Regions from separate parts of the Camelimonas sp. ID_303_24 genome, predicted to be linked through region 2. Evidence: predicted binding sites of a transcription regulator. Region 2 holds the regulator's gene; the other holds the start of a gene.

Region 1 (3,203 bases), on a different contig from region 2:
AGATCTGTTCCGACTGCTCGTCGAGCATGAGGTGGTAGTCGCGGAAATGCGAACCACTCATGTGCCAGTGAAAATTCTTGGTTTTCAGATACAGCGCGAAGGTGTCGGCCAGCGCCACCTTGAGCGCGTCGCTGATGGCCAGTACGGCTTCTGGCGCGAAGTCGGATGGCGTGTCGAGGCGGTTGGAGCCCGCGTCGCGGGTCGGCAGGGAAGCGGCTTTTGCAGACGCCGCCGGCATTTTGGCTGCCGCCGCCGGCTTTTTGACTGTAGCGGCCGGCGGTTTGGCCGCCGCCGCCGCCGGTTTGGCGGCTGCCTTGCCCGGGGCGTCTGAGCCAGACCTTGCGACTGTGGAGCCGGGTTTTGTTGCGGCGCCGCGCGGGGTTGCTGTTCTGGCCATGTGCGTCCTTCTCCTTCCCGTCGTGTCAAACAGGGCGCCGCCGGATTACTGGCGGTTTTCCAGGCCATCCCTTGCCGCCTGATCTGCTCGGGCCTGGCTTGGGCTGGGCGGCGGCGCCATGGTGCTCCGGGCGTGCGCCTGCTGGCTCCGTCCGTCGCCGGGCGTGGCTGCTGCTGCCCCGCCGCGATAATACTGGCAAAAGCTGTTGCGCAGCAGGTTGTTCCATGGCCGCCCGTTCAACTTCCCGCGCGTCGCGGCGAGGGTTGCTCGCGAGGGAAATTGCCCGCCGCCGGGCTGATTGCGCCCTGGGCGTCACAGGGCGCTTTTCATCAGGCGCCGCCTGGTCTTATAAGGACGCCATCAGGCGCGCCGTTCATGCGGCGGCGCTATCGTGTATCTGTGGCCTGCGGACAGGCAGTCCGGGCCGGTCGTTCCGGCGGTCCGGCATGAGCGGTGAAACCGTCTCCTGGCCTGACAGGTTTGAAGGCGAAAGATGGCCGGGGTCACTCGCCGGCGTTTCGCGCCAATATTTGTTTTCGACGGGTTATGTCAGGCCTTGCGGCGCCCGCTTTGCCTGACGCTATTGCTGACAGGTGGGCCGCCGGCTGAGCCGGGCCCCGGAAGGGATGACGAGGTCACATGGCCGGACATTCGCAGTTCAAGAACATCATGCACCGCAAGGGCAAGGCGGACGCCGCGCGCTCGAAGCTGTTCTCCAAGCTGGCGCGCGAAATCACCGTCTCCGCCAAGCTCGGCATGCCGGACCCGGCGATGAACCCGCGCCTGCGCGCCGCGGTTCTGGCCGCCCGCGCCGAGAACATGCCCAAGGACAATATCGAACGCGCCATCAAGAAGGCGCAGGGCGGCGACTCGGAGAACTATGAAGAGATCCGCTACGAAGGTTACGCCCCGGGCGGCGTCGCCGTCATCGTCGAGGCGCTGACCGACAACCGCAACCGCACCGCCTCCGACGTGCGCTCGATCTTCACCAAGGCCGGCGGCAGCCTGGCCGAGACCGGCGCCGTGTCGTTCATGTTCGACCGTGTCGGCGTGATCGAGTTCGATGCGAAGGTTGGCGACGCCGACGCCGTTCTGGAAGCCGCCATCGAGGCCGGCGCCGATGACGTGTCGTCCTCTGACGACGGTCACGAAATCATCACCTCGCAGGAGGGCCTGCATGAGGTGGCCAAGGCGCTTGAGGCGTCGTTTGGCGACGCCCGCAAGGCGGCGCTGACCTGGCGGCCGCAGAACACCGTCGCGGTGGACGATGAGGCCGGCGAGAAGATTCTCCGGCTGATCGACAATCTCGATGGCCATGACGACGTGCAGAACGTCTATGGCAATTTCGAACTGTCCGACGCGCTGATCGCGAAGATTTCCGGCGAAGACTGACCGGTCCGCCGGCGCCTGCGGCAGTCGCGGCAAGGGCGGCAGGCGATGCAAGAGGGGAGGGCGGTCCGTTCCGGGCCGCCCTTTTTTGTGTGCGTTGACTGGATGTTCATAGTTTGTTCGGTCTAAATGAACCATGACCACCGCAGCGATTCGCATACTCGGCATTGATCCCGGCCTGCGCCGCACCGGCTGGGGCGTGATCGCCTCTGTCGGCACGCGTCTGAGCTTTGTCGCCTGCGGTTGCGTGCGCTCCACCGACAGCGCGGAGCTGGCCCTGCGGTTGCGCGAACTGCACGACGGCCTCGCCGACGTCCTGGCCATGTGGGAGCCGGACGAGGTGGCTGTGGAGGAGACGTTCGTGAACAAGGATCCCCAGTCGACGCTCAAGCTCGGCCAGGCCCGCGGCGTCGCCTTGCTGGCGCCGGCGCTGTATGGCGCGCCGGTGTCGGAATATTCGGCCAACAAGGTCAAGAAGACGGTGGTGGGCGTCGGCCACGCCGAAAAACGCCAGGTGGAGGCGATGGTGCGGGTGTTGCTGCCGAAAGCCACGCCGGAGACCGCCGACGCCGCCGACGCGCTGGCGGTGGCGATCACCCACGCCCAGCACCGGGGCGCGGCGCAGCGGCTGGCGCGCGTCGCCTTGCTGGCGGGGAGCGCGCGATGATTGGCAAGCTGAAAGGCATCGTCGACAGCTTCGGCGAGGATCACGTCATCCTCGACGTGCAGGGCGTCGGCTATGTGGCCCACTGTTCCGCCCGCACCCTGCAGACCATGCCGCGCGCCGGCGAGGCGGCGACCCTCTCCATCGAAACCCATGTGCGCGAGGACATGATCCGCCTGTATGGTTTCCGCTCCGACCAGGAGCGGGAATGGTTTCGCCTGCTGCAGAACGTCCAGGGCGTCGGCGCCCGCGTGGCGCTCGGCGTGCTTTCCGTGCTGGAGCCGGCGGCGTTGACCACGGCGGTGGCCATGGGCGACAGGGCGGCGGTGGGCCGCGCCCCTGGCGTCGGCCCCAAGCTGGCGGCGCGCATTGTCGCCGAGCTGAAGGACAAGGCGCCGGTGTTTGGCCATGTTGATTTGGGCGCGGCGCGGCTGGCGGCGAATGTGACGGAAGGCGCTGCCCCGGGCGCGGCGGCGGATGCGGTTTCGGCGCTGGTCAATCTGGGCTATGCCCAGCCCCAGGCGGCGACCGCCGTGGCCGCCGCCATGCGCGAAGCCGGAGAGGACGCCGAGGCGCGCACGCTGATCCGCCTTGGCCTGAAGCAATTGGCGCAAGGCGCTTGACCGCGCCCGCCGGGGCGCTGCGCCTGTTTGACAGGACGCATCGTTCTGATGTGAGGCGCGGGCCCGCCCGTCCGGACATGCGCGAGGCCGGGGATGGCCGCTGAAGTGGAAAAACGATGAGTGGAACGGG
Region 2 (3,203 bases):
ACTGGCTGTACCAGGGCTTCAGCGCCGAGGCGATGGCGGCATCCCTGACGATGGAATCAACGCGGGCGCGCACCCGCTCCATTTTCTGAAAGTCAGCCAGTTCGATCAGCTTCTCCGGGTCTTCGACAACCTCGCCCTGTTTCTGCTTGCGCCGCGCCGCCAGCAGAATGTTGCCGATGAGATCGGTCCAGCCGTCATTGACCAGATCCTCCTCGAACTCTCCGCCCGAGACAACGGCGGTGAAATTGTCCATGCGCTCCCGCTGCCAGCCCGGCTGGAGCGAACCGGCCCAATCCATGTCGGTCGGCCGGTCATCGCGCACGTCGATGGACGACGGCGTGCGCTGGAAGACGAACAGTTCCTTTGACCATTCGCCAAGATGCGGCACGCACTGCACCGCCGTGGCCCCGGTGCCGATGATGCCCACCCGCTTGTCGGCAAGGCCGGTGAGATTGCCGTGCGAATCGCCGCCAGTGTAAGCGTAGTCCCAGCGGCTGGTGTGGAAGCTGTGGCCCCTGAAAGTCTCCACGCCCGGAATGCCAGGCAGCTTCGGCCGGTCCAGCGGACCGCCGACGAGGATGACGAAGCGGGCGGAAATTTCATCGCCGCGATCAGTGCGCACATGCCAGCGCGCGGCCGCCTCATCCCAGCGCATCTCCGTCGCCACGGTCTGGAACAGGGCGTGCGGGTAAAGATCGAAATGACGGGCGACCCGGTGGGCCTGGGCAAGAATTTCCGGCGCGCGGGCATATTTGCGCTGCGGCGTGTAGCCGGTTTCTTCCAGCAAGGGCAGGTAAATATAGCTTTCCGTATCACAGGCCGCGCCCGGATAACGGTTCCAGTACCAGGTGCCGCCGAAGTCGCCGCCCTTCTCGATGATCCGGAACGATTCGATCCCCGCCTCGCGCAGGCGCGCGCCAGAGAGCAGCCCGCCGAAGCCGCCGCCGATAACAACGGCGTCAACGGTTTCGCGCACCGGCTCACGGGTGAAACCCGGCGCGACATAGGGATCGTCCAGATAATGCGCGAAATCACCGGTCATGGCGGCGTACTGCTGGTTCCCGTCGGAACGCAGACGCCTGTCCCGCTCCTCCCGGTAACGCGCCTTCAGCGCATCGATCTCGATATGCGCGGCGTTATCGCCCGTAGCTGACATGTTTCACTCCCGGCGCAAGCGTCATGACTTTATGAAATATCCTTATTCTTGATAAAGATACTGATCAGTACCAATAGCCATGTCAACTGCGGCTTCGCCATGATCGCGTCTGCGCCCGGCGCATGGAAAACCCAGGTCGCGCCGCCGCACTGCCAGCAGCGCAGCGCCTGCCACCCCGGCCCATTTGCATCCGGATCACATATTGCGGAACACAGCAGGAACATGCAATACTGTTCATGATTTGTTTCGTTGCAGAATCGGCCTGTCAGTTTTGCCCGTTCGTCTGGCGTTAAGGCGGGGGCTGGCTGCTCTGTCATTGGGGGTGAGAGACGATGTTGACGGCCAAGCAGCACGAGCTTTTGCGGTTTATCCATCAACGCCTTCAGGAAACCGGCGTGCCACCGTCGTTTGACGAGATGAAGGAGGCTCTGGATCTCAAATCGAAGTCCGGCATCCATCGCCTGATCATGGCGCTTGAGGAGCGTGGATTCATTCGCCGGCTACCCAACCGGGCGCGCGCCGTCGAGGTGTTGCGCATGCCTGACATCCAGCAGGGAGCTGGAGGAAAGCCCGCGCAGACGGGTTTCCGGCCGCGCGTGGTGGCGGGCGGCAAAAGCGCCGCAACGGTGGCGAAACGCACGGACAACGAAGGCTTTTCCCCCGCGATGACGGATGGGCAGATCCCGGGTGTCGTCGCGGTGCCGCTGATCGGGCGCATCGCCGCCGGCGCGCCCATCAGCGCCATACAGCATCAGGGCGAGAGCATCCCCCTCCCCGTCGGCCTGCTGGGCGCGGGTGACCATTACGCCCTGGAGGTGCGCGGCGATTCGATGATCGACGCCGGCATTCTGGAAGGCGACACCGTGGTGATCCGCCGTCAGGATTCCGCCGATAATGGCGACATCATCGTCGCGCTGATCGATGATGAGGAAGCAACCCTGAAGCGCCTGCGCAAACGCGGCCCCAGCGTTGAACTGGAAGCCGCCAATCCGCAGTTCGAGAACCGGGTGCTGCCGGCCGGCCGGGTGAAAATTCAGGGCAAGCTCGTCAGCCTGGTGCGGCGTTATTGAAGCGCCGCCCCGGCATTTGGGAAACCGCGCCGGGTCAGGCTCTTCAGGGCAGTCGCCAGCTTCAGCGGATTGGCCATGTCCCAACTGCTGGATGACGCCGGACGGTTGCGCGGCTCGCGGGTTCTGATGGCGTTTTCGCTTGTGCCGTGCGGGGCGCTCAATCCGGCTGCGCGGCGCCGGTTTCGCCACGCGCGTCATCATCGGGGTCCGTTCCGCCGCCGGCGTTTGCCTCCCTGCCTTGTTCTGGCGTCGTCGCGCCATGCTGATCCGGCGTTCGCCGCGCCGGCCGCTCCGGGGCTGGCTGGAAACTCCGGTGTGTGGGCGGTTCGTATCGTGGTGGCCGGGCCGGCGTCCATGGCCAGCCTTCCCCGGGCTGCCGCACGCGCCTTACCGTGGCCGCGCCTTCATGCAGATAGATGCTGGCGGCCCCCTGCTGCGCCAGTGTCTGACGATCCAGCGCCACGGCCGCGCGACATCCCGATGGCGCGCGATGCGGGGAGACGATGACATCGGCGCGGGCGCAATCTTCAAACAGGCCGCGTCGCTCCCGGCTCCATGCGATGGCGCCGCCATCATCGCGGAGCGCGGTGCAGCCCAACGGATCGCAGCGCGCGCCAGCCCGCAGGGAAGGATCGCTCGCCGCCCGCTGGTCGCCAATGGCGCGCAACCATTGTTCAACGGTGAACGATGACGGCGTTCCCAGCAGGGTGACGCGCAGCCGTCCATCAGAATCGCGCCCCTGGCCCTGCACCACCAGCGCTCCGCGTCCCTGCCGGTCGACCAGCACATCCGGCTTTGAGGCGAACTGGAGCAGAACCAGACCGGCGAACGCCGGCGCAAGGGCCGCCCAGCGCAGGGGCGAGCGCCAGATGACAAACCAGATGATGGCTACGCTCAGGCACAATAATGCGCCCGGCCCAGGCGCGGCGACGCCGGCGACGGCGTGGGGCGTCGCCGCGATGCGCATGGAGACGTAA

The links. Region 2 encodes LexA, which represses DNA repair genes until DNA is damaged. Its sites were predicted from a motif close to TGTTCNNNNTGTGTTCNG; they were not measured.
Region 1: the regulator LexA is predicted to act here: its motif matches at 1,893-1,910, upstream of ruvC (crossover junction endodeoxyribonuclease RuvC).

The regions. Positions count from the first base shown of each region.
Region 1 is NZ_JBLLJM010000013.1:135,401-138,603, forward strand. It holds gene ACERNI_RS13220 (Dps family protein) at 1-397, opposite strand, end outside; gene ACERNI_RS13225 (YebC/PmpR family DNA-binding transcriptional regulator) at 1,037-1,789, shown strand; gene ruvC (crossover junction endodeoxyribonuclease RuvC) at 1,923-2,453, shown strand; gene ruvA (Holliday junction branch migration protein RuvA) at 2,450-3,073, shown strand; gene ruvB (Holliday junction branch migration DNA helicase RuvB) at 3,190-3,203, shown strand, end outside.
Region 2 is NZ_JBLLJM010000002.1:460,325-463,527, forward strand. It holds gene ACERNI_RS02535 (flavin-containing monooxygenase) at 1-1,156, opposite strand, end outside; gene ACERNI_RS02540 (hypothetical protein) at 1,186-1,530, opposite strand; gene lexA (transcriptional repressor LexA) at 1,489-2,226, shown strand; gene ACERNI_RS02550 (ComEC/Rec2 family competence protein) at 2,384-3,203, opposite strand, start outside.